One region of the Cohnella herbarum genome, then DNA from elsewhere that is predicted to be linked to it. Evidence: riboswitches for the same ligand, from Rfam matches in the RefSeq annotation. Region 1 holds a riboswitch; each other region holds the start of a gene.
The links. Region 1 has a riboswitch for cyclic di-AMP ahead of HH215_RS27490 (hypothetical protein). Riboswitches for the same ligand answer to the same signal wherever they lie in the genome.
Positions count from the first base shown of each region.

Region 1 (8,145 bases):
AAATCGGCGAGCAAAAGGGTATTCAGCAAGGTAAGCGAGATGGAAGGATTGAAGGGAAACAAGAGATCGCAAGAAACATGTTCGCGATCGGATTGGACATCGAGACAATAATGAAGCTCACCGGTCTTACGATTGAAGAATTAAACAAACTCAAATAATCATTTGCAAGTAGCAACCGGTTAACCCGGAAGTGTTGCTAACCCGCGCCGAAGCGGCGGAGTTGCTAATTGGGGTTCACGGGTATTTGCATAAATAAAACAAGGATCACTCTTAGGGTAAGGTTTACCGAGGAGTGATCCTTGTTAGGTAGAAAGAGCTTCAAGCTCTATTCTTGCATTTACTTAATGATTTCCGGTTCCGGAACGGCGGCGCCGCGGGTATCCACGGTCACTTTCTTCATGACCGGAGGCGTGTTCGGGCGATCGTTGGAGTTTCTAGGCAGCGCTACGATCTCGTTCACGACATCCATACCCTCGGTAACTTTGCCGAAAGCGGCATAGGCTCCGTCTAGATGCGGAGAGTCCGCGACCATCAAGAAGAACTGCGATCCGGCGCTGTCCGGATTTTGCGCGCGCGCCATGGAGAGAACGCCGGCCGTATGTTTCAGCTTGTTCTCGAAGCCGTTTTGCGTGAATTCTCCGGCGATCGAGTAGTCGGGTCCGCCCATTCCCGTACCGTCAGGGTCGCCGCCCTGAATCATGAAGCCGGGGATGATCCGATGGAAGATCGTGCCGTCGTAGAAGCCTTTGTTCACGAGGGAGACAAAGTTGTTTACCGTATTCGGCGCTACTTTAGGGTAAAGCTCGACTTTGATGATTTTGCCGCTGTCCATTTCAATGGTGACGATCGGGTTGTCGCCGGATGTGTCTACTTCGCTCATTGGGGAAGCCTCCTGTGTGGATGCCGCGCCGTTACCTGTGGCCGATGCATCGGTTTGATTTTTTTCCTTGCCGCCGCATCCCGTTACGATAGCCAATAACGCAATGATCGTAAGCAGCGAGACGGTAAATCGAATTTTTGCGGATTTCAATTTCAAATCCCCCTTGTCCTCTATATCCTCTCGTATCATAACATTTGCTCGAAAAGGATTCCACCGCGGCTTAGTTAACAAACGTTTATGTCATGTCAAAGCCGCGATCCGGGGGATCGCGGCGAGGCGAATCATAGCGTGCCCAAACTATAATTACACGATTTCATAATGAGCCCGACAATGCTCCATTAATGAAGCGGGATCCATGGAGTAGCGATACGCGGAAGGCCCTCGGCGTTGATGAGATCCGCTATTGTCGTTCTGAAACTGGGAATTCAGATCGTTCAGCGCCGATCGGACCAGCTCCGATTTCGTATCCCCCCATCTATCATGGAGATGATCTACCGTTTCATAGGCTTCCGTTAAAGTAGGCTTATGGAAATATTGCAGGAAAGCGGCCCATTGGGCTAAGTCGAAATACTTTTTGTTCTCGGACAGCACGCATTCGCTCCATCCGACCCGGCCACAGCAGGAGATTCTGAGCAAACCGTACCGGCAGTTCGCGTCGTTTTTGGCGCATGCGCCATCGGGTAAATCGCGGGGATCTTCGAACAGATACAATTGAAAGCTCGTAATTCTGATTTCTTCCGCCATCCTAAGCACTCCTTGAATTCTCTCAAATTACGCTTGCGAGGTTAGCTGTCGGATTCGGGCGCGAGAGTCGCCCTACCTTCGGATATCATTATCCTTCCGGATTCACCCCAGCGGCCGCGGCCGCGATGGTTCCCCCGCTTCCCGTTAAGGAATTCAGCGTTAGACAAATCCGAATATAACTCCAGTCGGGATGCTTTGTAAATATAGAGGCAATTCCAAATCTGTCCACCTAATGGCGATTTCGTGCAAATTACGGATATTTAATCCGATAAAACCACTTCTTTCGTGCATTTGGGAGGCTTAAGCTCGCTCTAGCTTTCATTCACGGTTTTCGGGTTGAAAAGCGATCGGGACGGTGATCGGGATATATGCTGACTTTTGTTAAAAACCGAGAAATAGAGAGATAAAAAGAGTATTCTGGAGATCGCGTCAATTGTAAGCGGTACGATTTACCACGTTGACGTAATTTGCTCTACAGGCGGAATTGGGATTGCTTTACAAAGGTTGGGGGCAGGAGTAATATTCGATTCATGATTTTGATATTGTTCCATTCGTAATCGCTGAGTTTTCCGAAATGGGAAAACGGGGGAACCAATCGATGGCGTTCATTCGGTGTGAGAGCCGAACGTCGCCGTCCGGGGTGAATCCCGAAGCGACCGCACCTAGGATGCGGCCGCTTCGGGTAGGGCGACTCTCACCGCCCGAATCCGACAGCTAACCTCGTAAGCGTTGATGCGTGCAACCGATCGTCGTTTCATGGACGCGCGCAGTGGAGAGAGGATGATGAACTTGTGACCGAATAGGCCGCAGGGGATTATTCCTTGCGGTTTTTGTTATGTTTATTGATCGCTGAGTTTCCGGTAGTAGACCGGGAAGCGGGGGAACCAAACGGATTCCGGAACGAGGAATTCATGGGGTGAATCCGGAAGGCAAGGAGCTCCAGCTCCGGGCCGGAAGGTAGGGCGACTCTCACGCCCGAATCCGACAGCTAACCTCGTAAGCGTACCGAGAGAGGCAACGATGATCGTGATTGGAGACGGCTTCTATAGCCGCGCCCAAGAAGCCACGAGAAGAGTTCCTCTTCACTGGGCTTCTTTTTTGTTGCCTTTTTTCGACTGAGAACAGGAGATGAACGGAATGGTTAACCGGGACGTCGTGCTCGTATCGGCCCCTAATGTTGCTGGCGAACGATTCATGAAGTTATTGAAGCAGAAAAATATCCCGTATGCGGCGATCGTTAATAACACGGCCGAATACGAACGTATAAGAGGCCTCGGGGCTGAACACATTATTGTGGTAAATACGACCAAAGAAGATTCTTGGTTAATCCCCGAGGTCGGAGTCGGTAAAGTATATCTTTTCGAGAAAAGTTTGAATTTATGCTGCAGGTACGTCCAGATTTGCCGGAGTTGGACATCCAAACCGATTTACGTCATTACGGGCAGCCAGAATCCCCGAAACGTATACAAAAGCTTAGGCGTCGATTACGTCATTCACAGCGGCGCGCAAGACTACGGATTTCTTATTACGGACGATTTGAAATCGTAAGACGTTTAGTTCTATTAACCTTTGAGGAGGCTGCTTCATGCTAGATCTTTATATGGTTTTGCTGCTGGCGGCAACGTTCGCGATATTTTACGGCTTTATGGCTTGGTGCGACCGGGTCGTCAACGATGCGGGAGGCGAGCGAAAATGATCATCGTATCGATCTTCACCGTATTCATCTTTCTATATTTAATTTACGCCTTAGTGAATCCAGAGAAGTTCTAATCCGTTCGTTGCATGTGCAACCGATAGCCGGTCTTGAACGAGACGCTCGGTTGTCATAAAGATAGAGGAGGAAAGGCTATATGGGCATTCTGCAAATCGTTATCGTGATCGCGGTTCTTGTCTTGCTCGTGAAACCGGTCGGATCGTACGTCTATCACGTATTCTCCAATGAACCGAACCGGCAAGACCGCATTTTCGGACCGTTCGAAAGATTTATTTACCTGCTGATCGGACTTAAGAACCGGAGCGGGATGACATGGAAAAAGTACGCTTTAAGCTTTCTATTGACCAACATCGTGCTCGTGGCCGTCGGATACTTAATCTTGCGGCTGCAGAAGTACTTGCCGTTTAATCCGAGCGGCATAGATAACATGGAACAGACGCTTTCTTTTAACACCATCGTCAGTTTTATTACGAATACGAACTTACAGCATTACAGCGGCGAATCCGGCTTGTCCTATTTCTCGCAGATGGCCGTTATCACGATGATGATGTTCACCTCGGCCGCTACCGGTTTTTCGGTTGCCATGGCGTTTATTAGAGGGATTACGACCAAGGGAGAAACGCTAGGGAACTTTTTCGAAGATTTCGTCAAAGCGCATACCCGTATTTTCCTTCCGGCGGCCGTCGTGGTCACATTGCTGCTTGTCTCCCTGCAAGTACCGCTAACGCTAGATCCGACGTTAACCGTGACTACGCTTGAAGGCGCAGTGCAGAACATTGCCATCGGTCCGGTAGCGGCATTGGAATCCATTAAGCATCTGGGCACGAATGGCGGCGGATTCTTCGGAGTGAACTCGGCGCATCCGTTCGAGAATCCGAATCCTCTGACGAACATCGTCGAGATCTTGTCCATGTGGGTTCTGCCAGCATCTCTTCCTTATGTATATGGACGGTTCGCAAAGAACGGCAAGCAAGGCTGGGTCGTATTCAGCGCGATGATGACGTTGTTCCTCTTATTCCTCTCGCTGATCTATTTCTCGGAGCTTCGCGGAAATCCGGCCATCAGCGCTATGGGGATCGATTCTTCGCAAGGCAGCATGGAAGGCAAGGAAGTCCGATTCGGCATTCCGCAGTCCTCGCTCTTCTCCGCGGTCACGACGGCGGCGACGACGGGAACGGTCAACAACATGCACGATACGCTCACTCCGCTCGGAGGTCTCGGAACGCTAGGAGAAATGATGCTGAACGTCGTGTTCGGGGGCAAAGGCGTCGGACTGATCAATATGCTAATGTACGCAATGCTGGGCGTATTCTTATGCGGATTAATGGTGGGAAGGACACCGGAGTTTCTGGGGCGGAAAATCGAGCCTCGGGAGATGAAGCTGATCGCGATCGCCATTCTGGCGCATCCTTTCATTATTCTCGTGCCGACCGCGATATCCTTCCTGACGGACCTGGGTCAAGGGTCCATTACGAATCCGGGATCGCACGGCATCACTCAAGTGTTATACGAATATACGTCTTCCGCGGCCAATAACGGTTCGGGTTTCGAGGGATTGGCGGACAATACGCCGTTCTGGAACATTATGACGGGGCTCGTTATGCTGCTGGGGCGTTACGTTTCGATGATTGCGATGCTAGCCGTCGCGGGATCCTTGGTACGCAAGCAATGGGTGCCTGAGACGGTCGGTACTTTCCGGACGGATAACAAGTTGTTTTACGGCATTCTGATCGGAACGGTATTGATTATCGGCGCGTTGACGTTCCTGCCCGCTATCGTGCTGGGACCTGTCGCAGAGCATTTGAAGTTAGGCTAAGGATGAGGTGAATCGTTCATGAATGCTAATCGCAAATCGATGCTGACCTCCGCGATCGTAAGCCGTGCGGTAAAGGAAAGCTTCACTAAATTAAATCCCGTAAGCATGATGCGAAATCCCGTCATGTTCGTCGTCGAAGTCGGAACGGTCGTCGTTCTGTTGATGACGTTGTTTCCCGGATATTTTAATACGCAAGACGATATTGGGTTTAACCTGACCGTGTTCTTCATTCTTCTGTTCACCGTGTTGTTCGCGAACTTCGCGGAAGCATTGGCCGAAGGCAGGGGAAAGGCACAAGCGGATTCATTGAAAAATACGAAAAAAGAGATCAACGCGAACAAATTGGTCGGGGGCGTCATTAAGGTCGTCTCTTCTGCGGATTTGCGCAAAGGCGACGTGGTCATTGTGTCTCAAGGAGAGATGATTCCCGGAGACGGCGAAGTGGTCGAAGGGTTGGCGTCCGTCGACGAATCGGCCATTACCGGCGAATCCGCGCCCGTCATTAAGGAAGCCGGAGGGGATTTTAGCTCCGTCACCGGCGGAACCCGGGTCGTCAGCGATAAGATTAAGGTGCGGATCACGAGCGATCCGGGCGAATCTTTCATCGATCGAATGATCTCACTGGTGGAAGGGGCCAAACGTCAGAAAACGCCGAACGAGCTTGCTCTTAATACCTTGCTTACTAGCTTAACGATTATTTTCCTCATCGTTGTCGTAACGTTAGGGCCTATCGCGGGCTACTTGGATATTGATCTGCAGGTGCCCGTGCTTATCGCTTTGCTAGTTTGTCTTATTCCGACGACGATCGGCGGATTGCTCTCCGCGATCGGAATCGCCGGAATGGATCGGGTGACGCAGTTTAACGTGCTGGCCATGTCCGGTAAAGCGGTCGAAGCGGCCGGGGACATCAACACGATGATTTTGGATAAAACGGGCACGATCACTTACGGGAACCGGATGGCTAGCGAGTTCGTTCCGGTGGGTGGAGCAGACGCTCGGACGGTAGGGGAATGGGCGGCGATCGGTTCCGTGCAAGACGAGACGCCGGAAGGCCGTTCGGTGCTGGAGCTTATGAAGAAACAAGGGATGGCATATGATGCGTCGCTAGCTTCCGGAGCGGAGTTCGTCGAGTTCAAAGCGGAGACGCGGATGAGCGGTATGGACCTTCGGGATGGGAGAAAAGTACGCAAGGGTGCCGTTGATGCGATGAAAAAATGGGTTGCGGCGCAAGGAGGAACCATTCCGGAAGATTTGGATGCGAACGGGGATGCGATCGCTCGAGAAGGAGGAACTCCCCTCGCGGTAGCGGTCGATAATCGGATCTTCGGACTCATTTACTTGAAGGATACGGTTAAGCCGGGCATGCGCGAACGGTTCGATCAATTGCGCCAGATGGGCATCAAGACGATCATGTGCACGGGCGACAATCCTCTGACGGCGGCAACGATCGCCCGCGAAGCCGGGGTCGACGACTTCGTAGCGGAGAGCAAACCGGAAGATAAAATCGCTTTGATCCGCCGCGAGCAGGCCGAAGGCAAGCTTGTCGCGATGACCGGCGACGGCACGAACGATGCGCCGGCATTGGCCCAGGCGGACGTGGGATTGGCGATGAACAGTGGAACGATTGCCGCCAAGGAAGCCGCCAACATGGTCGATTTGGATTCCGACCCTTCCAAGATTATCGAGGTCGTATCCATCGGAAAGCAGCTTCTCATGACTCGCGGCGCGCTTACGACTTTCAGTATCGCGAACGATATTGCCAAGTATTTCGCGATTATCCCGGCGATGTTCATATTGGCGATTCCCGAGATGAGCGTTCTTAACGTCATGGGATTGGGCTCTCCGATGTCGGCGATCTTATCGGCGTTAATCTTTAACGCCATTATTATTCCGTTGCTCATCCCGCTCGCGATGAAGGGCGTAGCCTACAAGCCGATGAGCGCGTCGAAGCTGCTTAGCCGCAACATCCTCGTCTACGGTCTCGGCGGCGTCATCGTGCCGTTCATCGGAATCAAAGTCATCGATTTAGTCGTCCATTTATGGGTATAATTTGCACGAACATGTCGACCGACTATCCTCGCGTTTGCGCGCGTGGTAGTCGGATCGCATAGGAGGAAGGGGAAATAAGATGAGTAATCGAACAGCTAGTTATCCCGGTGCTACCGGAGTTTCTTATGTTGGAATTGCTATACGGGCTAGTATCGTGTTTATCATTCTGTGCGGGATTCTGTACCCGCTAGCGACTACCGGAATCGCGCAGCTGATTATGCCGCATAACGCAAACGGGAGTCTAATCAAGGATTCTGCGGGTAACGTGGTCGGTTCCGAACTGATCGGCCAGAAATTCGCCGATCCTAAGTACTTCCAAGGGCGCGTATCGAGTATCGATTATAATGCGGCAGGTTCGGGCTCCAACAACTATGCTCCGTCCAACCCCGATATGCTGCAACGTACGCAGGATTCCATCGAGGCTTGGAAGAAGGATAATCCGGATGTGCCGATTTCCAAATTGCCGATCGCTCTCATCACCAACTCCGGCTCGGGGCTCGATCCTCACATCACTCCGGAATCCGCCGAGGTTCAAGTTTCCCGTATCAGCAAGCTGACGGGCGTGGCGGCAACGGACTTGGAGAAGCTGGTCGAGAAGCACACCGAAGGCCGCGATTTGGGCGTGTTCGGAGAACCTCGCGTTAACGTTCTGAAGCTGAACCTTGATTTACAAACTTTAATTAAATAATAGAGGGAAGGCAGCTTATGATGTGAGTAACCACATCATAAGCTGTTGGACTGTTGGGCTTGCGGCTTGAGTTTGTTCGGTAGAGAATGAAATCTCTGGAGGGAGAATAGGGCGGCTGGACCGAGTTAGAGCGGACGGAAGTGGCGATTTGGAGGAAATAGCCCGGCTGGGCCGGGTTAGAGCGGACGGAAGTGGCGAATTGGAGGAAATAGGGCGGCTGGGCCGGGTTAGAGCGGATGGAAGAGGCACTATTG
Region 1 covers NZ_CP051680.1:6,467,939-6,476,083, forward strand. The annotation lists gene HH215_RS27475 (Rpn family recombination-promoting nuclease/putative transposase) at 1-158, shown strand, start outside; gene HH215_RS27480 (peptidylprolyl isomerase) at 338-1,030, opposite strand; gene HH215_RS27485 (hypothetical protein) at 1,184-1,624, opposite strand; cyclic di-AMP (ydaO/yuaA leader) riboswitch at 1,639-1,793, opposite strand; cyclic di-AMP (ydaO/yuaA leader) riboswitch at 2,173-2,368, shown strand; cyclic di-AMP (ydaO/yuaA leader) riboswitch at 2,462-2,643, shown strand; gene HH215_RS27490 (hypothetical protein) at 2,762-3,172, shown strand; gene HH215_RS37110 (potassium-transporting ATPase subunit F) at 3,317-3,394, shown strand; gene kdpA (potassium-transporting ATPase subunit KdpA) at 3,475-5,154, shown strand; gene kdpB (potassium-transporting ATPase subunit KdpB) at 5,173-7,203, shown strand; gene kdpC (potassium-transporting ATPase subunit KdpC) at 7,283-7,891, shown strand.

Region 2 (8,145 bases), 3.7 Mb from region 1:
ATACGCGAACTCGATCATCGGTCCCGAGGACGACGTCATCATTCCGAAGGAAGTTACCCAATGCGATTACGAGGTCGAGCTGGCCGTGGTCATCGGAAAGACAGCGAAGCGCGTATCTCCCGAAGACGCTATGGACTACGTCTTCGGTTACACGGTGATCAATGACGTCAGCGCCAGGGATATTCAGTTGTCCGAAGGGCAGTGGACCCGCGGCAAGGCGATCGATACCTTCGCGCCGATAGGACCTTGCATCGTGACGAAAGATGCGATTGTCGATCCCGGCGAGCTTGATCTATCGCTGATTCTTAATGGAAAGACGATGCAAAACGCCAATACGCGGGATCTGATCTTCGATATTCCGTATCTGATTTCATTTCTCTCCCGCACGATGACGCTCGTGCCCGGGGATATCATCAGCACGGGGACGCCGCCGGGCGTCGGACTCGGCCACAAGCCGCCGGTATGGCTGGAAGACGGGGACGTGACGGAAGCATACGTGCAAGGAATCGGCACTTTACGCAACCGTTACGTAAGGGAGTCTTGACGTCGAATCCGCAAGCTTAAGCGACAGGGGGGATGGAGAATTGACCGGATTTCGTTTCAGAATCGGCTATAAAATATCGATCGGTTATATCGTGCTGCTGATCTTTCTGGCCGCGTCGCTGTTCATCGTCTCCGGCACGATTAAGTCGCTACAGGGAGAGCTCGATTCCATCGTCAACCGGGATCTGAAAATTCACGAAACGACGCATACGCTCGACAAATACGCATCGACGATGGAATCGGCTTTATATCGCGCGATCATGACCGGCCAAAAGGCGGATCTTGACCTCTACGAGGGGGAGAAAGCGAAGTGGAAGCAGGGATACGAGACGCTGAAGGAGCTGTTCAACGGAAATGCCGAACAAACGAGCCGACTGGTTGGCGTTCTGGGAGCAATGGATCGCTGGTTCGCGGTTTCCGACAAAGCTTCGGCGACGCTGTCCTACGACAAAGATGCCGCAAAGGCCGTTCAATACTTCGCGGACGATCCCGGCAAGAAGGCGATGACCGGCATGAAGGAACAGCTCTCCCGGCTGCGGCAATCCGAGAAGTACGTAACGGAAAAACGCATCTCCAGCCTGATCGACACCAATGACGGCTTGCGATCGTTGTTATATGCCATGGCGGCCGTGCTCGCTGTTCTGACGATCGCTTTCTCCTGGATCGTTTCCCGCAACATTACCCGGAATTTGAAGCGAGTGACGTCCGCTATCGCCGATATTGCCCGATCGGGCGGAGACTTGACCCGGCGCATTCAAGTGAAGGCGACGGATGAAACTTGGGAGTTGGGGCAAGAGACGAATAAGCTGCTAGCCTCCATGCAGACGATGATGCGTCAGATTCAGGAACAGGCGGCACGCTTGTCCGCCGTCTCCAGACGAATCGGCGAAGGCTCAGCGGGCACGGTCGAGATTAACGGCCAAGTGAGCGAAGCCGTTCGCAGGGTTGCGGTCGGGGCAGAAAATCAGGTCGCACAGACGGAGGAAATATCCGCGATCATGCAGGAGAACCTGGGCGGCCTGGATTTGGTCGCCAAGGGGACGCGGCAGGCGGCGGAACTGGCCAAGACGACGCAGGCGGCCGCGGACAGCGGCAGTCGCAATTTGGACAAGACGCAAGAAGAAGTCGCGAAGATCGACCGGGCGTTCACGAATATCCAGCAAAGCGTTACCCAACTGTCGGAGCAGTCGAGCCAAATTCTCGGCATCGTCGGGTATATGAGCGATATTTCCACGAAGACCAATCTGCTCTCGCTCAACGCGACGATCGAAGCGGCGCGCGCGGGCGAATACGGGCGGGGATTCGGGGTCGTCGCCGCCGAAATCCGCAAGCTGGCCGATCAAACGGCGCAATCCGCCGGCAGCATCGAATCGACGCTCAAGCGGATGAACCAGGACGTCGAGACGATCGTCGAGCTGATCGCCGACAGCTCTAAAACCGTCTATGAAGGAACGTCGGCCATTCGCGAAGCGGAGTCGAACATCAGGCAGATCGTCGATAATGTCGACGATCTGACTTCCCAAGTGATCGAAGCGGCTTCTTCCATAGGCCAGATCGCGGCGGGCAGCGGCAGCGTTGTCCGTTCGGCCGAAGAGATCAGCCGCGTGACGGAGGAAACATCTGCTTTCACCGAGCAGATGTCGGCTATGGTGCAGGAACAGACCGCCGTATTGAATGAGTTCGCCCAAACGTCGCAGCAGCTTCTGGAGGTGTCGGATTCGCTGAAAGCGGCGGTCGGCCACTTTAAGGTAGACGGGGAAAGCGCTAAGGATCCAACGTCGCCAGCGAAGCATTGATGCCGAGCGTTACCGAACATTATCCGTCGTTACCCTTACTTAAAAAAAGGGCATCTCGCAAGCCATTAGCCTGGCTAGCGAGATGCCCTTTTTATTCCGTTCACTCGGAAGCTTTCGGCTCCTCGACTTCGGGCGGTTCATATAGCCCAGTCCGCGCCTTGAACCATCGGAACAAGTGAGTGGCGATGACCTTAATGATCGCATAACCGGGAACCGCGAGAATAATGCCGATGATACCGAACAAATTCCCAGCGGCGATGATTACGAATATGATGGTGATCGGATGAACGTGCATCGTCTTTCCCATAATTTGCGGAGAGATGAATTTTCCTTCGATAAGCTGGACGATCGTCCAGACGATGACCATTTTCAACAACATGAACGGCGAAGTCATCATCGCCACGATCAGGGCTGGGGTAATGGCGATGACCGGTCCTAAATAAGGGACGATACTCGTGCAAGCGGCAATGACCGCAAGAACGAGCGAATAGTCCAAGCCGATAATCAGATAACCGATGTAGAGCAGAACGCCGATGCACAAGCTAACGACGATCTGTCCGCGTATGTAAGAGCTGATCTGTTGGTTCATCTCGAGCATAACGCCGAACGAACGCTGACGTAAGGAAGTCGGCAGAAAGCTGAGCACGAATGGAGACAGTTTCTTGCGGTCCTTCAATAGATAGAACAGTATGAACGGCACGGTGATGATGGCAAGCACAGTTTCCGTAATGCGGCCGACAAGATTCCCGATCCCGGACCATGCATTGTTCAACACCTCGGAGGCGCGACCCGAGAAATCGTTCACCAGCTTGCTGGAATCGATGCCGAGCGTATCCTGCAATTCGTTGAAGTATTCGTTCCCGATCAATTCCTCGAACTTCAGCTTCGCGTCCTGGCTATAATTCGGGAACTGTACGATCAAGCTCGTGATTTGCTCGCTTAGCAACGGAACGACCTTCATGACGACGAGCGTTAGGATGGTAATAATGACAAGGTACAAGACGATAATGGAATACACTCGTTTAATTTTACGAAGCTCGAGGTAATCCACGATCGGGTTAAGCAAGTAATAAGCGACTCCGGTCAGAAGAAAAGGAAGGAAGACCGTCTCGAAGATGACGATAAACGGATGAAATACGTACGAGATTTTGTCGAGTACGAGTATATTCAGGCTGATTAACAGTACGACGACAAGGAACAGGATTACTTTTTGGTTCATCAGCATCCATTTGATGCGATCAGACCATTTCCGCGCAGGTTGCATATGTGCCTTCCTCCTCTAATACTTCTTATTTTAATCGACTTTAGACCCTAAGAACAACTTGGCTTGGATCGGATATTCCCGAGGTTTACCACGTATTGACATCTCTTGGAGAATCCTCTATAGTAACCCTAAGCTTAGTTTCCGGCATTAGGCCGGAGAGCGGGGGAACCAGTTTTCTGGGGCGAATCATTCTACGCGAATGTAGGGAACCATCTATCCCGAGTCCGTCAGCTAACCTCGTCAGCTTTGGATGGGTCGGATTGTCGTGCGCAGATAAACTGCTCATTCTTTTGACCCGAACAAGGGTCTTTTTTGTTTTCTTTAGGCCCGGTATGCAGAAGGGATGGTCTTCTGGCATCGGGTCTATTTATTTTGAAACGAAGGGGGGATAGCAGGGGCTTGGAATGGATTCGTTCTCGAATTCGACCGAATATACCTTGAGGAGGAATATGCAATGCCGCAACCCAAGTATATTACCGATATCGGAAAAATCACTCACATCCCCGAGCAACAACGTGAGCAATTAAAATCGATCACCGATAAATTCGTCTTTCGCGTGAATGAGTACTATTTGAAACTGATCGATTGGAACGATCCGGACGACCCCATCCGCAAGCTCGTCATTCCCAATGAAGGGGAACTGCTGGAGTACGGAAGATGGGATGCCTCGGATGAAGACACTAACTACGTTGTGAAGGGCTGTCAACATAAGTACAGTTCGACCGCGCTGCTCATCGTCTCCGAAGTGTGCGGGGCGTATTGCCGATATTGTTTCCGCAAACGGTTGTTCCGCAACGACGTCAAGGAAGCGACCTCGGATATCGAGCCGGGACTGCAGTATATCGCGGAGCACCCGGAGATCAGCAACGTCCTCCTGACCGGAGGGGATAGCTTGATTCTTGCCACCTCTAAACTGCGCGCAATTTTGCATAGATTAAGGGAAATCGAACACGTTCAGATTATACGGCTAGGCTCCAAAATTCCGGTGTTCAACCCTATGCGTATCTATGAGGACGAGCTATTGCTCGAAGCTATACGCGAGTTCTCCAGCGCGAACAAGAGAATCTACGTCATGGCCCATATTAACCATCCAAGAGAGATTACGCCCGAAGCCGTTCGCGGGTTTCAAGCTTTACATGATGCAGGCGCGATCGTCGTGAACCAGACCCCGATTCTGAAAGGAATCAACGATGACGCGCAAGTGCTTGGCGAGCTTCTGGATAGATTGTCGTGGGCGGGAGTAACTCCTTATTATTTCTTCATTAACCGTCCAGTCGCGGGTAACGTAGACTTCGTGCTTCCGCTTGCCGAAGTATACGATCTCGTAGAGAAGGCTAAAGCCCGGACGTCCGGGTTGGGGAAAAGAGTGCGACTGTCGATGAGCCATACCTCGGGTAAAATCGAAATTCTGGCCATCGAGAACGGAAAAGCTTATTTGAAATACCACCAATCCCGCGACGGGCATTACGGTCGCTTCATGATCTTGGATTGCCCGGACGATGCCGCGTGGTTCGACGATCTGCCCGGCAGCGAGCAATACTGGAGCAAGCCTAACAAGAAGACGGATGCGGTCGTCTCGGTGAATGAGATGCCGGAACATCCTCAGCTTAGGGCTAATAAAATGATTATGGTTAAATAGGTACGAATAGACAGACCGTTTCGTTAGCCAAGTTAAGGCTTTCGGGACGGTCTTATCTATCCGGGTACGTACGTATTATCTACAAACATGTTAATGGGGGGGGGAAATGGGAGTGCCGCCGGAAGTGAATGCTTTTTCTTGGATTTTTTTCATATTCATGTGTTTATGGACCGGAATTGCATTGTTTGCAACGATAAATCCTTATTACTTCTGGAAGTTAGCTCAAAGCTGGAAAGCTTTAAGAGAACCGCCAAGGGCCTATTTTGTTTTTCAAAGGATCATTTCAGGGGTGTTTGCGCTTATTGGCTTATCGATTTTGTTGCTGCCGCATTTACTGCGCTAGTTGTTATAACGCAGTTTCTAGTATTTTTGTTGTAGTAAGATCCGTATTCGTTTAAGACTAGACGAAATCCCGGATCAAGTCGCTCATTATGACAAATATTCCCTTAATACTCGCCGACCGTTTGACATGCTTCTCGGAGTCTAGTAGGTACACTCTATTTATCCTAGGTTTTGGAGGAATAAATAGAGATGTCCCGAGGAAAAAAGACTTTCATCCTAGCACTATTAATCGTTTGTATGTACCAGGGAATCGCGCAAGCCGAAAGTCGTTACTCCTCGCAATGGAATAAGAAGCCTACAATCTCGCAAGCGTTTCCCGCCGTTTATACCGAAGTCGAGGGGATTTTGACCTTTCGAGGGAATAAGGAGAGAAGCGCTCCTTCCTTCGGCACGACGGAGATGAAGCGATTTAGCCCGAAGATCGTCTGGGAGAAAAAAACCAAGTCGAGCTCTTGGGGAGGCGGAGCGGGTTGGACGGGTCAGCCGGCCATCGTGAAATGGACTCCGGAAGTATTGCGCACGATGAACGTCAAAGAGAAGTTTCTCTCGCAACCTGATTTTACCGAAGTGATCTACGCGTCTCTCGACGGGTATGTCTATTTCATGGAGTTGAAGACCGGCGAGGAGACGCGCAGTCCAATCAAGATCGGCAATCCGATCAAAGGCAGCGTGTCGGTGGACGCAAGAGGTTACCCGCTCCTCTATGTCGGGGAGGGCATTCCCGAGAACGGCACGATCGGATTTAATCTGTTCAGCTTAACCGATCAGAAGAGATTGCTGCGCGTAAACGGCAAAGACCCGTTCGCCTACCGCACATGGGGAGCGTTCGATAGCTCGGCGATGTTCAATCGGCTGGACGATACACTTATCGTCGGCGGCGAGAACGGACTGGTCTACCATCTGAAGCTGAATACCGTTTTCGATCCGGCGAAAAAGAAAATATCCATCGATCCGATAATCAATAAATACAGATACAAGATTTCAGGCAATAATCATCAAGGTATCGAAAATTCGATCGCCATTCACGATAACCTGGCATATTTCGCGGATAATGGCGGCAGCGTGCAAGCGCTGAACTTAAATACTTACGAATCGGAATGGTCGCTTCCTCCCATCGATGACACCGATGCTACGATCGTGCTTGAAACGGAGAAGGGCATTCCTTATCTCTATACCGGTACCGAAGTGGACAAGCAAGGAAGGAAAGGAAATTCCTACCTCAGGAAGATCAACGGTTTAACGGGAGAGACGGTCTGGCAGAGCAAATACGCGAGTTTCTCGGTGCTCGGCGATCATCCGATTAACGGCGGATTACTGGCGACGCCCGTATTGGGGAAAAAGGAAATTTCCAACCTCGTGATCTTCACGATCGCCCGGTACGGGACGTTCAGCGGAGGATTAATGGTGGCTTTGGACAAGGCTACGGGGTTAGAGAAATGGAAGCTGCCGATGGCGAATTACGCCTGGTCTTCACCGGTGGACGTATACGATAAATCGGGGAAAGCGTATCTGATTCAAGCGGATTCCATCGGCAATATTTCCGTCATCTCAGCCAGCAACGGCAAAGTCGTCGGAAAATTAAGTATCGGTACGAACATCGAGTCATCGCCTGCCGTCTTCAACGATTATGCCGTCGTTGCTTCTCGCGGGGGCAAAATATACGGAATCAAGCTGGAGTAAGCAACGCACGGGTTCACACGGAGATTAGTCTAAAAAAGCTTATTTCTTGGATTTAGCGATTACGTCAACAATGCGCCATGGCTGCTGCGGAGTTTCCCGTTTGAATTGAAACGTATAGGTAGTTGCGCGATCCGAATGACCTTTGACGTGGAATTTGATCGGGAGTTTCATTTCCGCGACTAAGTCGGTTTCGGAGAATTTCGGGGTTATGCGTTTTTTGCCGGTCGGTAGATCAATGCGAATGGACTCGAGGGTATCTATCTTTGCGATGAAATACGACAATCGATCGCTTTCCACGTCTTGTGCAATAAGGGTTAGCATGTCCTTATCCTTCTGGTACATCGCTTCCACGAAGCTTTCCGCCAACAGATCCGGGGCAGCCGATTCGACGTACCGCTTAAGCTCGCCCGCAGCCTTATGCACCATCAATTGATGCGCGGGATCGGGAGTTTTGGATTTGTGCGAAGTACTGTCTTGGAAGTGGACGCAGAAGTGGCCCGAGAAGCCGTTATCGGGGATGCCGTCTCCGCCGTGAGGCATACCGTTCATCGAGGCCGCAATCCGTATTCGTCCGGTTTGAACAAGGACCGCTTTGCGCTTCCAGCTCCATTTTCCATCGTATATTTGCTTCATGATTTTCGAATCTTCTTTCGATATCGGCTGGACGTCCGCATGGCTGCTTCCCGCCCGTCGCTGTACGCGAAAAGTAAGTCCCGATTCCAATTCCGTTATAGAGAAGATGCTCTTGCGGCCGACGATTCGTTCTGCTTCCTCCCAGCTCATTAATTTGCCGTAATGGGATTGACGCACAATCTCGCCGTAATGCAATAGCGAACTCGTCACCTCGGAGGGAAGAACAAGCAACTGCGAGCTCGCGGTTT
Region 2 covers NZ_CP051680.1:1,807,003-1,815,147, reverse strand. The annotation lists gene HH215_RS07985 (fumarylacetoacetate hydrolase family protein) at 1-544, shown strand, start outside; gene HH215_RS07980 (methyl-accepting chemotaxis protein) at 585-2,339, shown strand; gene HH215_RS07975 (AI-2E family transporter) at 2,440-3,603, opposite strand; cyclic di-AMP (ydaO/yuaA leader) riboswitch at 3,725-3,864, shown strand; gene HH215_RS07970 (KamA family radical SAM protein) at 4,058-5,242, shown strand; gene HH215_RS07965 (DUF6199 family natural product biosynthesis protein) at 5,355-5,585, shown strand; gene HH215_RS07960 (PQQ-binding-like beta-propeller repeat protein) at 5,774-7,264, shown strand; gene HH215_RS07955 (hypothetical protein) at 7,304-8,145, opposite strand, start outside.
Region 2: it holds a riboswitch for cyclic di-AMP, as region 1 does, so the genes downstream of both, HH215_RS07970 (KamA family radical SAM protein) here and HH215_RS27490 (hypothetical protein) in region 1, are expected to answer to the same signal.

Region 3 (8,145 bases), 990 kb from region 1:
TAACCGTGCGGCTCAAGTTCAATCGCAAGTTCCCGTTACTTACATGATCTTCGACGTGCTATATAACGAAGGAGAATGGGTGACGAGTAAGCCTTTATCGGTCAGGCAACGCTTATTGCAAGAAATAATCTTACCGCGAGCGAACGTGCAAATCGTGCAAAATTTCAGCGATGCAGGCGGTCTGCTGCAGGTCATGAGAGCCCATCGAATGGAAGGAATCGTTCTGAAGGACAAACAGAGCGATTACTCCTTGTCGGGCAAAGACGGCCGTTGGCGCAAATTCAAAATTTTTCACGATTTGCATGCCGTGATCGGCGGAGTGATTATCAAGCACAATATCGTGAGTTCCATGCTGCTAGGGCTCTATGATGAGCACGGAAGTTTGCAATATATCGGACATTCCGGAATGGGTAAACTGACGGGCGCGGAGACGATCGAGCTTACGAAACAAGCGATTCCTCTGTTCTCCTCTTCCAACCCGTTCGGCAGTACCCCGGAAAGAGCCGATGAAGCGGTATGGTTAACCCCGCGCATTATCGTAAAAATACAGTTCATGGAATGGACGCGAAACCGAACGATGAGACATCCTTCGATGCAAAGCATCGTTCACGAGGTGAAATTGACGGATTGTACGTTTAAGCAATTAGATTGAACGTTATAAAAACAGGCAGGTTTGATCCAGGAGGAATCCGAACTTGCGGTCGTGAAGCCGAGGAACCGTTCAGGGAACGGCTCCTTCTTTTTTGCGGCCGCGGGTTCCTCGCGGTTTTGCTTTGTTACGGTCGCCGGATGGATCGGCAGATGGATCGACTGCCGAATCCGGTAATGGCGTCGAGGCTGGCTTAACCGCCTCTAAGCTTGCTTGAAGCGCGGCCATGAGATCGATAACGTTCGTTTTTTCCGCGGCGGGAGCGGTAACGATGTCGGGGCCCTCTCCGGATATTTTACGCTGAATAGCTTCCTGAAGGCTGATTCGGTAATCGTCGGTATACTTGTTCGGATCGAATGGCGTCGATAGCTGTTCGATTAGCATTTTCGCCATAGTAAGCTCCCGTTCGTTCACCGTCGTCTGTTCGGGTAAATTCGGCACTAGCTGCAACGAACGGATTTCATCCGGATAATGCATCGTTTCCATGCAGATGCAATTGTCGACGGCTCGAATGGCCGCGAGGCTGCTTTTGCTGCGGATCGCAATTTTGGCAATGCCGATTTTGCCGGATTGGCGCATCGCTTCCAGCAACAGATTGTATGCCCCCGACCCGGCTTGATCCGGAGATAAATAATAAGCCTTCTGGTAATACAGCGGGTCGATTTCCGTCAAATCGACGAAATCCAGGATTTGAATCGTTCTCGTATTTTCCGGCTTGATGGCATCGAGTTCATCGGAATCGAATAAGACGAACCTGCCCTTCTCATACTCGTACCCTTTCGAGATTTCATCCCATTGGACTTCCTTCTCGCAATGAGGGCAAGTTCGAACGTTCGAGATTGGCGTGCCGCACTCCTTATGGATCATTCGCAAGTGGATGTCCTTGTCTTCGGTAGCGGTGAACATTTTGACGGGGACGTGTACCAATCCGAAGCTGATGGCGCCTTTCCACACGGTATGCATGGGCGGATCTCCTTTTCGTTTTTTCGTCGTCTTAAGGTTCCCACTCCGCATGGAAACCAACCGTGCAGGGAATATTGGAAAAGGTCGAAAAGTCAATATCGGGAGGTAGATCGCCAACATGGATACGGAAAATAAGGATCAAGTGGTCGCGGATTCGATGCACGAGGGAAGAGACGTTTACGACATGGACGTTGATCGCATGATTAACGAAGGTTTAGGCGGAGGGCAAGTCACGTTGCAGAACGGATTAATTTCGGAAACGACGACGGGAACGATGGAGGAGGATATTCCGTGAATGCTCAAAGAGCGCAGGAGATTTACGATTCCTCGGATAACATCGCCGTTCGATTAGATGACGGACAATCGGTGTGGATAGAAAAAGTGGACGTCGAGAACGGCGTGGCGACGGTGCAAGTCGGACAAAATCCGACCGATACACAGACGGTAGGCGTCGAGCGGCTGAAGGAGCATTAATGTCGAAGGAAGCGTAACGACCGGGAGATACGATGGGCTTACTTTTTGAAAGCAGGTCAAGCTCGTGCTACAATAAGGTGAGTTCCATAATATCCCTTAAGGAGTGGTTGTTATGTACGATATCGCCATTATCGGCGGAGGTCCGGCAGGCGCGAGCGCGGCAATCTTCACTGCGAAGGCAGGGAAGAAAACGCTCGTTATCGATAGTGACCAAAGCGTAACGAAACGAGCTTGGTTGGAAAATCACTATGGAACAGAGGGAATCTCGGGTCCCGACCTCGTCGCGGCCGGTAAAAGACAAGCCGCGAAATTCGGAGCGGAATTCGTAGTCGCGAAAGCTACGAAGCTAACGGCAGGGGACGGTTTCATCAAGATCGAGACCGAGGGAGAAACGTACGAAGCGGGTCATGTTATTCTGGCTACGGGGATGTTCGTCGACGCAGCCGAGGCTAGCGGCGTTCGCACGAAGCCGGGAACGGAGCCGCGGATCAAGACGATCGTCGATTGCACGCCGGAAGGCAAGACGAGCATCGACAATATCTGGGCTGCCGGTACCGTGGCCGGAGTTAGCATGCACACGATTATTACCGCCGGAGACGGCGCTAAAGTCGCGATTAACGTCATTAGCGAGATCAATGGCGAGCGTTACGTCGACCATGACGTATTGAAGTCTTAAATAGATCATGATCCTGTCCATCCCATTTCGTTCTTTGAACGGATGGGATGTTTTATTCTACAGGAAGCAACATATTTCATTCGTACGGCGACCAAATTTCTGGTACAATCATCCGTACATGGATGATGGGAGTTGGAACAATGAATCACGAATTAAAGGATATGTTACAATCCGTTATTCGAGAAGAATTAGCGCCTGTTCATCAACGATTAGAGCGGATTGAAACACGGTTAGATCGAGTAGAAGAGCGGTTAGATCGAGTAGAAGAGCGGTTAGACCGGGTAGAAGTACGGCTAGATCGAATGGAAACGCGGTTAGAGAACGTGGAGACGCGGTTAGATCAGGTAGAAACACGCTTAGAAGCATTAGAAGAAGATTCTCAACTGATTAAACGGGCTGTACTGGAAACAAACGAGAGCGTTAAGCGTTATGAGGCTATTCAGGAGAGCCAGCAGCGGATCATCGAATTGCTCTCGTCCAGGTCGATTGAGCAAGAAGCTCAGTTGAAACGAATTGTTTGATGGTTTCATGTAAAAAAAAAGGCATCGCAATCCGCATGGGCGGTTCGCGATGCCTTTTCGGTTTTTACTATGCGATGAATTCTTGAACCCATACGCCGTTATAATAAGCTACGCCGATCGTCGTGAAGTTCGCGCTCAGAATGTTCGCGCGATGACCGGAGCTGTTCATCCATGCCGTCATGACTTCTTGCGGAGTACGCTGACCTTTGGCGATATTCTCGCCGGCATATCTGTAGCTGATTCCGTATTGCTTCATCATGTCGAACGGCGAACCGTAAGTCGGAGAATTGTGGTCGAAGTAACCGTTATTGTACATGTCTTTCGCTTTGTCCAACGCCATTTTCGTTAGCGTGGCATTCGACATTTTCAACGCGCTCAAGCCTGCTTTCGCGCGCTCTTGGTTAACGATAGATACGACTTCGGTAGCGTAAGCGGATGTAGCAACCGTTCCAGAACCTGTGCCTGTTCCAGAACCTGCGCCCGTTCCATTACCTGTACCGGAACCTGTTCCGGTGCTAGGCTTGCTCGGTTGAGTCACTTGACCGTTGCCGGAACCCGTACCCGGTTTGCTAGGCTGCGTCACTTGACCGTTGCCCGAATTTTCCGTGCCTGTTCCGGGTTTGGATACGACGGGATATTTGCCTTGCATGATTTGTTGCAATAGCGTGTTCAGATCGATGCCTAGACGGCTCGTGACTTGCGTGATCGTTGTTGTCTGCGCGTAGTTGCTTCCGGACGTGCCTGCCGCGGATGCTGCGCCAATGCCTGTCGGAATGGATACGGCGAGTGCCAACGTACCTAATATGAGAGTCTTCTTCAGACCTTTATTGTGCTTGTGATGCTTGTTCATGAATGATGTTCCTCCCTTGTTTGCCTGCGGAGTTAGCTGTCGGGTTAGGACCAAAGTTGCCCCGCCGCATGTTGCGCGGCTTCACCCCATGGTGGTGGGTTCTCCGCGTCCGTTGTGGACTTCGGCTGGAATATCTCAAAGTCTATCAGCTAGCGGAAGCGAAATCATTTCATAAATCCTGCCAAGCGGAACGATCGACGCCCGTTTTTGTTGACTTGGCGGCGTTTAGAATCTCAAATAATATTATTCTCATAATCCATTAAGCAGGAATTCCCAGTAAAAAAGGCGAATGTATATTCGTATAAGGGTGGCGAGACTAAACCGGCATTGCACGTAAATCGAAGGGAGCAAAAGAATGAAACTCGAAGCGCGCATCGCGTGGAAAGAACCGTTTAACGTAGTAGGGGAGAAGATTCGGTATACGCCGAAGCATCATACGCCGAATTCTAAAAACGAAATCAGCAAGCTTTGGCAGCGCTTTAACACTCGCGGGGAAGAAATCCTCCATTTCGACGGAAAAAGCTACGGGATGTGTATATTCGGACCGGAGGATATGCCGGGGCAAGCCTTCGATTACATTGCCGGGGCAGGAGTCGCCGCAATCGGGAATATCCCCGAGGGGATGGTGGCCGAATCGTTCGCAGGCGGTCTGTACTGCGTCATACAGCGAAGAGGGCCTATTGATGAAATTGGAGAGGCCTTTCAATATTACGAAAGCGCTTGGCTTCCGAATTCCGATTACGAGCCGGCCGGCGGAGTCCATTTCGAATTATATGACGATCGGTACAAAGGCAACGATAACCCGGATTCGGTCATGGAATTGTGGTTTTCTATTCGTAGAAAACACGAGTTGCCCATTGAAAATCGAGCGGCGAGTTTGTTCGTCCACGTGACGGATTTAAGGCGAGCGACAGAGTGGTATAGCAAGCTGCTAGGATTACCGATTATGGAGGAACGGATGAACGGAGGTCCGGTATACTGGTTTGATTTGCCCGGTACGGGGCTCGTTCTCGACTCGGATGCCAACAACCATAACAATCCGGACTGGCAGCAAGAGAAACCGCTCGTTATGTTAGCGGCATCGGACATCGATCGTGCTTACGCATACATCTGCAGGAAGGCGCAAGTGCTGTCCGAACCCCATCGTTTCGATGGGATGGCGTATTTTAATTTCTATGATCCGGAAGGAAAAGCCGTCATGGTTTGTTGGAGCGCGGACGGAGGCAAGGAGTATGGGCTTCCCGTTACGGACAGCCCGGTGAAGGCTAACATAGGCGGAGTATTCGTCAATGTGAAGAATATGGAGAAAGCGGCAAGCTGGTACTGCGAACTGCTTGGAGTGCCACTGGATGAAGAGTCGGTTAAGCAGTCGGTTTATTCCGTTCCGGTAACGCGTGGAGCTTCGCTTTTATTAGACGACAACCGGTACCGCAATCATGAAGCATTCGAAATTCTCTTTATGTTCGATACCGACGATATCGATTCCGCTTACGATTTTGCCGCCGATCAAGGGATGACATTTCACGGAGAGCTAGAGCGGCATGGCGAAATATCCTTCTTCGTCTTGAAAGATCCGGACGGGAACTTGATTATGGTGTGCCAAGGTCGATAAGTAAATATTCGAATTTAAGGGAGGGGTTTCGTTGCGGGTATCCATCGAACAAAAACAACCGTTAAGAGTCGCCGTAATCCGAAGCGAGTGCAATGGGAAAGAAGTTAGATTAGCGTGGCAACGCGTTCAAGAGCTGTTGAAGAACCACCCCGCCGTATGCAACGACGAATTCGGGCATGTGATCATTCCGGAATGGCAATGGTCGACGGGCGTGACTACGTTATGGACGGGAGTGGAGGTCGGCGGCTTTGATGACCTTCCGGATGGGTTGGAGACGATAACGATTCCCGGGCGTAAGTTCGCCAAAATAACGGTGAAAGGCAATAGAGAAAGGTTAGAGGAGACTTACGCCTTTCTGACCGATTGGTTTCGGACCGAAGGGTACGAGCGAGATATGAACGAAGGTTCTTACGGATACGAGGCCAATCGCTTGAAGCCGATCAATCCGTTCCTCGTGCCGGCGGACGAGATCGATGAGTTCGACTTCGATATCTATGCTCCGATAAAGGAGAACGTGCAATCATGACGAAAAAGCTTGGCAGGGAAGCGTTTGGAAGAGCACGGCAGTTTTTATTAACGGGCGGCGCAAGGAAGCTGGAGGCTGCTTTGTTCCGATATGAGTTCGAGCGGGGCTCTATTGAGGATGTCTATCTCGAGTTAGAGAAATTTCAGAACGATGACGGAGGATTCGGTCGGGCATTGGAACCGGATCTTCGGTGCGCGGCCTCATCGGCTCTGGCAACGACGACCGCGCTTCAGCTATTGCTGAGCGAGAATATACGGAACGAGGCAATGATCGGGCGCGCCATGCAATACTTGGTGAACTCCTATAACGATAACCGGACTGGCTGGGACATCATACCGAAGGAAGCGGAGTTATCCTCAAGAGCCATTTGGTGGAACTACGGCGCATTCGAAGATCACTGGGGAAATCCGAACGCGGAAATCGTCGGATACTTCAATGTAGTTCCGGTTGCCGGACATTCGGATCTGACAGCCGAGTTAAACGACTATGCATCGCAATATTTGCAGGAAAAAAGCGATCTAAAAGAAATGCATGAAATGTTATGTTATGTCCGTTGGGCGAATACCCTATCGAAGGAGGCGTACGAAGCGATCGGCAATAAGCTCGACGAGTTTATCGACAATTGCGTAGCGAGGATGCCAGAAGATCGCATCGGATACGGTTGTCCTCCCCTAATGCTCGTGGATTCACCGAAATCCCGTTACTACGCGAAATATGAAGCGGTTATTCCTGGAGACCTCGATCAGATGATCGAATCCCAGGGAGCGGACGGAACTTGGTTGCCGAACTGGACTTGGGGAAGGTTCGAGGACGAATGGGAGACGGCCAAGACGGAATGGCAGGGGATTATAACGTTAAACTCCTTACGAACGTTGCGGAGATTCGGTCGGCTCGACACGGAATAAAGAGGTCATTCGGCCATATGGCTTTCAAGACCCGATCGGCAACGCCTGCCGAACGGGTCTTTGCATGTTCAGGCGCACCCCGATATAATTAAGGACAAAATGACGACGAAAAGAGGTAACGCCGTGCCGCCACTGGACGAATTCGGACGCATTCGCGCCTGGACGGAAGGTCGTCAGTCCCAGGAGTTCTTTGACCGGGCAGGCGTTACGCTCGGCATCGGAGACGACGCGGCCGTCGTGACCGATTCACCTGGACAGGAATGGTTGCTTGCCATGGATACGATGGTGGAAGAAGTTCATTTCCGCAACGAGACGATGGGTGCCGAGGATATCGGGTACAAAGCGCTTGCGGCTAACGTGAGCGACATCGCGGCGATGGGCGGCTTTCCGAAGTTCGCGCTGGTATCGGTATGCGTTCCTCCTTCTTGGGACGCAGCACGTATGAAACGGCTGTACGACGGTATATATGCTTGCGCGGAAAGATACGGGGTGGCAGTCATCGGTGGAGATACTACCTCGGCTCCAACGCATCTTGTCGTAGCGGTAACGCTCATCGGCACCGTCGAAGCCGGCCGAGCGATTCGCCGAGATGGCGCAAAAGCAGGGCAGTTCGTGTTCCTAACCGGGCCTACGGGCTTGTCGGCGGGGGGACTGCACGGCATGCTAAGAAACGGACATTCCGAGAAATCTTCGCTTCCGACTCCGTCAAGGCTCATTCAAGCCCATCAACGTCCGATTCCATCGGTCAAGGCGGGCCGCCTTTTGTTGGAACAAGGATGGGGAGCGTCGCTTAACGACGTAAGCGACGGCGTTGCCAGCGAAGCCTGGGAAATCGCGGAAGCTTCGGGCGTGAGATTGCGGCTGAAGGAAACGCAATTGCCGCTCTCCGGCGAACTCGCCGCGTATTCTCGCGATAATGGCTTGGATCCGCTAGATTTCGTTCTCTATGGCGGGGAAGATTACGTACTT
Region 3 covers NZ_CP051680.1:7,454,718-7,462,862, forward strand. The annotation lists gene HH215_RS31265 (ATP-dependent DNA ligase) at 1-652, shown strand, start outside; gene ku (non-homologous end joining protein Ku) at 722-1,612, opposite strand; gene HH215_RS31275 (hypothetical protein) at 1,731-1,907, shown strand; gene HH215_RS31280 (H-type small acid-soluble spore protein) at 1,904-2,086, shown strand; gene HH215_RS31285 (FAD-dependent oxidoreductase) at 2,199-2,762, shown strand; gene HH215_RS31290 (hypothetical protein) at 2,903-3,283, shown strand; gene HH215_RS31295 (CAP domain-containing protein) at 3,351-4,133, opposite strand; cyclic di-AMP (ydaO/yuaA leader) riboswitch at 4,140-4,270, opposite strand; gene HH215_RS31300 (VOC family protein) at 4,489-5,745, shown strand; gene HH215_RS31305 (GyrI-like domain-containing protein) at 5,777-6,271, shown strand; gene HH215_RS31310 (hypothetical protein) at 6,268-7,176, shown strand; gene thiL (thiamine-phosphate kinase) at 7,300-8,145, shown strand, end outside.
Region 3: it holds a riboswitch for cyclic di-AMP, as region 1 does, so the genes downstream of both, HH215_RS31295 (CAP domain-containing protein) here and HH215_RS27490 (hypothetical protein) in region 1, are expected to answer to the same signal.

Region 4 (8,145 bases), 3.4 Mb from region 1:
GAATCAAGACGACGACTTTTACGGCGCTTGTCGGAGCCGTCGTTGCGATGGTCAGAGGTAAAGAAGATGTCGTATTGTTCAAAATGAGGTTGGCTCAGGAACGGGTGTACAAGGCGTTAACCGTTACGTTATTCGCGTTCGGTCTCGTCATCGTGGCGACGATGATCTTGTCGACGACGGAAGATCACCAATTCCTCATGATCTTGTTCGAAGTAACTTCCGCGTTCGGTACGGTCGGCTTATCGATGGGTCTAACCGGAGATTTGACCGTCGCTGGAAAAATCATCATTATCCTTATGATGTTTATGGGGCGGTTAGGTCCGCTGACTTTGACATATGCGCTTGGACGAAAGCAAGGGCGGGCCTTGTATCGTCATGCGGAAGGTAAAATTATTATCGGGTAGAGGACGGAAATATCATGAAGATGAATCAATTCGTTATTATAGGGTTGGGACGGTTCGGATCGAGTTTAGGCGCGGAGTTGATCAAATTAGGTTATGAAGTGCTTGGCGTGGACCGCGACGAAGAGAAAGTACAAGAACTGTCCAACATTCTTACGCACGCGGTCGTTGCGGACGCTACGGAGGAAGAGGTGCTGCGTTCGATCGGCGCCCGGAACTTCGATTGCGGCGTCGTGGCGATCGGGGACGATATACAGGCGAGTATACTGGCAACGATTCTGTTGAAGGATCTCGGCGTCAAGAAGGTCGTGGCGAAAGCGGTATCCGATCTGCACGGCCGCGTATTGGAGCGGGTCGGCGTGGACAGGATTATCTATCCGGAACGGGATATGGGGGTTCGCGTGGCCCATCAGCTCGTTTCGCCGAACTTGTTGGATTATATCGAGCTGTCCAAGCAATATACGATAGCGGAGCTTGCGGTTCCGGAATGCCTGTCGGGCAAGTCGCTGGACGATGTGAACCCGAGGGGGAGATTCGGTTGCAGCATCGTGGCTATCAACAAACCGAAGGGGATCATCATCGCTCCCGTGGCGAAGGATACCTTATCGAAGGACGACGTGATGGTCGTTATCGGCACGAATGATCAGATCGAGCAATTCCAAGAGTCGATCGGACAATAGCCGGCTGGAAAAGTTATTAGCGAGAGTTGAATGAAATCCATCCCATTCGTTCAGGATATAGTTAGAATGAGCGGTTATGGGGGGATTGGCGAGATGACGATGTCGCGCTTTAGATCGGTGGTGATGGCGCTGGTAAGCGCCGTCACCCTTTTGTCTTTGTTGGGGGATTGTACTGGTGCGCATGCCGCTTATGCAGCTGGAACAACGCAGGTTAAGCCGTCCGGCAATCATTGGTCCGAATATGAACGCAAGTATGAAGGCGTGTTCGTATTGTCCGCGTCCCGGGGTTCGCGCAAAGTCGCGTTAACGTTCGACGACGTGCCGGACCCCCGGTTCACGCCGCAGGTTCTGGACGTCCTGAAAGCCAAGAAGGTTCATGCGACTTTCTTCGTCGTAGGAACCCGCAGCTCGAAACATCCGGATTTAGTCAAACGAATCCACCGGGAGGGCCATAACCTAGGTAATCATTCGTATAGCCACCCTAATTTCTCTAAGCTGAACTTCGCGAAGGTGCAAGAGCAGATCGAACGAGCGGAGCACGTGATCGAGGGGATCGTCGGGTTTAAACCAAGGCTAGTGCGTCCTCCATACGGGGAGATTTTACCAAAACATCTGGACTGGGCGAAAAAAAGAGGATATACGGTAGTGAATTGGGATGTGGATTCATCGGATTGGCGACAGTTAAGCTCGGATCAGGTGTTTCGGAACGTCACCCGCTCGGTACGGCCGGGTTCCGTCGTGCTGATGCATGCCGGAGGCGGACAAGGACAGAGCTTGTCCGGTACGGTCAAGGCGCTTCCGCAAATTATCGACTGGTTGCGCGCGAATCATTACGAGCCCGTGACTTTAACCGATCTGCTGGATATTCCCGAACGCAGAAAAGGGCAGTAAAATCGTACCCGACCGTGGAAATCGGTCAGGTAGGCAGCTTACGAATTGTATGGTTGCGGAGTGAACGGATTAAATAAACCTAGGGTCCGCAATCGGAGCCTAGGTTTATTTATAGCGCGCGATATTCGAATGGCCGGAACTATTCTAAAATGTAGACTTTGACGTTCTGAAAACCGAAACTCGAGACGAAAGAACGGGAACCCGGAACGAAAATATCGATTCGTTTGCCCTTGATCGCGCCACCCGCATCCAATGCCCGCGCGTACATGCCTCCCTGAGGCAAGCCATTGAAATCGTATCCTTCAATGTATACTCTCGTTCCGAAGGCGATGACTTTCGGGTCCACGGCTATCGTTCCGAGCTTAAGCGGATTGCCGAAATAATCGACAGCCCCCCATCCGCCGTTCTCCTCGGCAGCAGCCGAATAAGCCGAAGCTTTAATGTCGATAATTTTGGAGTAAGCGAGCGACTCCGCGGTCGACGTCGATTGCATTTGGACGGGCTTGCTCGAGTCGGCAGCGGCTGTCGCCTTGGAAGCGCTCCCGGAGTTGGCCGTGCTGCTCGGGATCACAAGCTTTAATCCGGTGTAGATATTCAAAGGATCGACGGAAGGGTTCGCGTTCATCAATTTCTGAAGCGGCACTTTGTATTGGGTTGAAAGCTTCCAAAACGTATCGGAATTTTTAGCGGTGTGAGTCGTTGCCGCGTGTGCTGTCAGTCCCGGTAGTGCCAATGCCGCTCCAAGAAGAAGCGCTGAAGATCGTATGCTCAATTTTTTCAAACCGTGTTTCATTACGTATATCCTCCTAGAGATGGGCCGGCGAGGTTAGCTGTCGGATTCGGACTGGGAGATCAGCCCTGCGCGATTGCGCTTCACCCCTGCACATGTATAGGTTCGTTTCGAGTATGTGCTTTTAATACTTGTCCCCCCGCACCTGACGGTTTTGGCCGGAATGTTTTGTTGTTGCGTTCCTAAGAAGGGCGCCCCAACTACCTGTAAAAGGTACCATAGCGAGCAGGCGGTTAAAACAGGAAAAATCAGGAGTCGGACCGATTTTTTCGTTAGATTAAGATTCTTTGAGACGGTTTGCCCCGCGGTCGAAATAGGCGGTCGTTTCCTCGATCAAATAGCGCGTCGAAGGAGCGAGCCAGACCGGGTCGCCGTGAATGAGAGACGTCGTCCGCTTAGTCCCCTCAAGCTCTTTGATGCGCACGAGGTATAAATCGTTATCGATGAGAACTTGCTCGCGCAGGTAAGATTTAGGAAGCAAAGTGCCCGCGCGGCAAGCGGATAATAACCGAATAATGGCCTCGAAAGAGTCGATTTCCATCCGGACATCCGGCTTAAGGTTATATTTTTTTAATAATTCGTCTGTCAGAGTTCGGTACCACGTTCCCGGCGCAAAAAGAATCATCGGAAGGCCGTCGAGATCGGACATTTCCAATTGCGTTCTTTCTAATATAATATGCGTTCTCGGAAGGACGAGGATAAGATGATCTTCAAACAAGGGTAAACTGGTAATAGCGGGATCGTAGATGACGGACGAGGCTACGATTCCGAAATCGACTTTGCGTTCTTTAACGAGCGTGGCGATTTCGTGCGACTTGCCCGTGACGGCTTTAATCTCAAGATTAGGGTGCTTCTCGGTAATTGCGGTAATAAGATCGGGCAGCGTCGTCTGGAGAGTCGTCAAGCTGGCTCCGATCGTAGCTACGTGCGCTTCCGACGATTTGAAAGCGTTCAGTTTCTGTAAATAGCTGCCGTGGAATTGTCGTAACTCAAGCGCGAATTCGTAAGTGACTTGTCCGGCTGCCGTTAGTTCGAGTCGCTTGCCGATTCTTCGGAACAGGTCGACCTCAAGCTCCGATTCAAGCCGGGCTAAACGGCGGGACAGGGCGGGTTGCGACAGGTTTAATCTTTCCGCTGCTTTGTTTAGGCTTGTTTGTTCTACAATCGTCGCGAATAGCCGCATATCTTCGAGCACAGGGAACACCATCCTCTTATGCGTTTTAGTTATAAGTTTTAATATTAAATAAGCAGTTCCATTATAAGCGAAAATAGGGTAACCTTAAAAGCGGTGACAAAATGGTGACGTATGGAAACTTCGTCATCTGAAGTCGAAGCACGGATGCGAAAGGAGATCGAACACAGACATGAAAGGTAATTCTTATTTACCGAGAAAGCTTCATTCGTTGCTTGGCGTAATTCCGCTTGGATTGTTCATTATCGAGCATGCGCTGACGAACTATTCCGCTTACGAAGGCGGACAGGAGGGCTTCACGAAAAGCATCGACTTCTTGAACAGCGTACCTCTTGTATTCTGGCTGGAATTGTTCGTTATCTGGTTGCCCATTTTATTCCATGGGGTATACGGACTGTACATCGCGTATCAATCGAACATTAACACGGGCCGATTCAGCTATGGCCGCAACTGGGCGTTCACGTTGCAACGGATTACGGGGGTAATCACGTTTATTTTCGTGGCATGGCATTTCTACGAAACCCGATTCCAGATTACGCTCGGCAACGTTACGCATGAAGAACTGGGTCAACACATGAACGGAATCGTTAGCGACCCGCTCGTCTTCACGGCTTACATCATCGGCGTAATCGCCGCGACGTTCCACTTCGCGAACGGTTTGTGGGCTTTCTTGGTGAGCTGGGGAATTACGGTTGGCCCGCGCGCTCAGAAAGTTTCCTCTAATATTTGCATGGTCATCTTCGTAATCTTGTCGGCACTGTTCTTGTTGTCCTTGTTCGCATTCCGCGGCGACGAGTTCGCATCGGCTGCAGCAACGGCGTTAAGTTCAGTCTCGATCGGTTAGAGGGAGGAGAAACAAATTATGGCTACTCAAAAAGTAATTGTCGTCGGAGGCGGACTTGCCGGATTAATGGCGACGATTAAAGCGGCGGAAGCGGGAGTTCGGGTCGATCTATTCTCGCTGGTACCGGTTAAAAGATCTCACTCCGTATGCGCGCAAGGCGGTATTAACGGAGCTGTAAATACAAAAGGCGAAGGCGATTCCCCTTGGGAGCACTTTGACGATACGGTGTATGGAGGCGACTTCCTCGCGAATCAACCTCCGGTTAAAGCAATGTGCGAAGCGGCGCCCGGCATTATCCACTTGATGGACCGGATGGGCGTAATGTTCAGCCGTACCCCGGAAGGATTGCTCGATTTCCGCCGGTTCGGAGGAACGCAATATCACCGTACGGCATTCGCCGGAGCTACGACGGGACAGCAACTGTTGTACGCGCTGGACGAGCAGGTTCGGCGTTGGGAAGTCGCGGGACTGGTGCAGAAATTCGAGCATTGGGAATTTACGGGAGCGGTCATCGATGACGACGGAGTTTGCCGCGGGATTTCCGCGCAAGATCTGCGCACGATGGAATCGGTCACGTTCCGCGGCGATGCGGTCATTCTGGCCACCGGCGGTCCCGGGATTATTTTCGGCAAAACGACGAACTCCGTAATCAATACGGGAACGGCGGCGAGCGCGGTTTATCAGCAAGGCGTGCATTATGCGAACGGGGAGTTCATTCAGATTCACCCGACCGCGATTCCCGGCGACGACAAAAACCGTCTCATGAGCGAATCGGCAAGGGGAGAAGGCGGCCGGATCTGGACCTATAAAGACGGCAAGCCTTGGTACTTCCTCGAAGAAAAATATCCGGCATACGGTAACCTCGTTCCGCGGGATATCGCGACTCGCGAAATCTTCGACGTGTGCGTAAACCAGAATCTCGGCATCAACGGCGAGAACAGAGTTTATCTCGATCTTTCGCATAAGGATCCGAAGGAGCTTGACGTTAAGCTTGGAGGAATTATCGAAATCTACGAGAAGTTCACCGGAGACGATCCGCGGAAAATTCCGATGCAGATCTTCCCGGCGGTTCACTATTCGATGGGCGGCTTGTGGGTCGATTACAATCAAATGACGAACGTTCCGGGGCTATTCGCTTGCGGAGAGTGCGATTATCAATATCACGGCGCGAACCGTCTCGGCGCGAACTCCTTGTTGTCCGCGATCTTCGGCGGCATGGTAACCGGACCGAAAGCGATCGAGTACATCCGTGGATTGAAAAAATCGGCCGAGGACGTATCGGAGAGCGTATTCGAGAACGAGCGCAAAAAACAAGCGAACAAATTCGAGTCGATCCTGAAAATGGACGGCAAGGAAAACGCTTATGTATTGAGCAGAGAGCTCGGCGAATGGATGACGAACAACATGACCGTCGTCCGTTACAACAAGAAGCTGGAAGAGACCATCGGCAAGATCAAGGAACTCAAACAGCGTTACAAAAATATTAATATCAACGATACCGCGAATTGGAATAACGCGGGAGCGGCGTTTACCCGTCAGCTGTGGAACATGCTTGAGCTGGCCGAGGCGATGACGGCAGGGGCGCTTCAACGCGACGAAAGCCGCGGAGCTCACTATAAGCCGGACTTCCCTGAACGCGACGACGATAACTTCTTGAAGACGACTTTAGCGTCGTTTACGCCGGAAGGTCCGCAGATTTCGTACGAGGACGTCGATGTATCGTTGATTAAGCCGCGGAAGCGCGACTACTCCACCAACAAGAAGAAGGAGGGCTAAGTCATGGCGGAAGCTACTACTGCAACGAAAGCGACCACGGCTACGGGTCGTAAAGTCAAGTTCATCATTACGCGACGGGAACGTCCGGATGCCTCCCCATTCACGGAGGAATTCGAAGTTCCGTACCGCCCGAATATGAACGTCATTAGCGCGTTGATGGAAATTCAGCGCAATCCCGTTAAATCCAACGGAGAGAAAACCGCTCCGGTCTGCTGGGAATCCAACTGTCTGGAAGAAGTGTGCGGAGCTTGCTCGATGGTCATCAACGGCAAGCCGCGCCAAGCGTGCAGCTCGCTCATCGATAAGCTGGAGCAGCCGATTCGCTTGGAGCCGATGGCGACTTTCCCTGTCGTAAGGGATTTGGTCATCAACCGCGAACGGATGTTCAACGCGCTTAAGAAGGTTAAAGCTTGGATTCCGATCGACGGTACGTACGATCTTGGACCGGGTCCTCGCATGGCCGAATCGAAACGCCAATGGGCTTACGAGCTGTCCAAGTGCATGACTTGCGGCGTTTGCCTCGAGGCTTGCCCGAACGTCAACGATAGGAACAGCTTCATCGGCCCGGCGTCGATCTCGCAAGTTCGCTTGTTCAACGCCCATCCAACGGGCGAAATGAACGCTCACGAGCGTCTTGACGCGCTGATGGAAGAAGGCGGCATCGAAGGCTGCGGTAACTCGCAGAACTGCGTTCGCTCCTGTCCGAAAGGCATCCCGCTAACGACTTCCATCGCGGCGATGAACAGAGACACGACCAAGCAACTGTTCAAGCAATGGCTTGGCATGTAATACAAAGAAACGCCGCCTTCCCTTCGGGGAGGGCGTTTCTTGTTTGGGGGAACTTTGGCAAACTTGGCAAAACTCGACTAGCTCCAGTAACTCCAGTAGCCCCAGTAAAATCCAGTAGCTCCAGTAGCTCCAGTAGCCCCAGTAAAATCCAGTAGCTCCAGTAGCCTAAGTAGCTCGAGTAGCTCCAGTAGCTCCAGTAGCTCCAGTAGTCCCAGTAGTCCCAGCAGCCTCTTTAGCTCCATTAGCCTCAGTAGCTCCAGTAGTCCCAGCAGCCTCTTTAGCTCCAGTAGCCTCAGTAGCTCCAGTAAATCCAGTAGCCTAAGTAGCTCGAGTAGCTCGAGTAGCTCCAGTAGTCCCAGTAGCCTCTTTAGCTCCAGTAAATCCAGTAGCCTCAGTAGCTCCAATAGTCCCAGTAGCTCCAGTAGCTCCAGTAGCTCCAGTAGCTCCAGTAGCTCCAGTAGCTCCAGTAGCTCCAGTAGCCCCAGTAGCTCCAGTAGTCCCAGTAACTTCCAGTAGCCTCCAGTAGCCTCAGTAGCTCGAATAGCTCCAGTAGTCCCAGTAAATCAGCCGCCCGTACACCTAAGTGTAAAAAATACAACTAGTTTGTGGAGTTTTTCTCGCTCGAATGACTAAGTGTAAAAAATACAACTAGTTCAGGCGAATATTTCGATTTAACACGAATTCAGTCAAATTAAGTGTATCTTTTACATTTAGATGGTGGAAACGAGGAATTTAGGCAAATCTAAATGTAATTTTTACACTTAGATTTTCTGTCGGCTGGA
Region 4 covers NZ_CP051680.1:3,077,099-3,085,243, reverse strand. The annotation lists gene HH215_RS13635 (TrkH family potassium uptake protein) at 1-404, shown strand, start outside; gene HH215_RS13630 (potassium channel family protein) at 419-1,081, shown strand; gene HH215_RS13625 (polysaccharide deacetylase family protein) at 1,148-1,972, shown strand; gene HH215_RS13620 (3D domain-containing protein) at 2,112-2,765, opposite strand; cyclic di-AMP (ydaO/yuaA leader) riboswitch at 2,771-2,932, opposite strand; gene HH215_RS13615 (LysR substrate-binding domain-containing protein) at 3,040-3,957, opposite strand; gene HH215_RS13610 (succinate dehydrogenase cytochrome b558 subunit) at 4,127-4,798, shown strand; gene sdhA (succinate dehydrogenase flavoprotein subunit) at 4,817-6,574, shown strand; gene sdhB (succinate dehydrogenase iron-sulfur subunit) at 6,578-7,363, shown strand; gene HH215_RS36060 (hypothetical protein) at 7,441-7,767, opposite strand.
Region 4: it holds a riboswitch for cyclic di-AMP, as region 1 does, so the genes downstream of both, HH215_RS13620 (3D domain-containing protein) here and HH215_RS27490 (hypothetical protein) in region 1, are expected to answer to the same signal.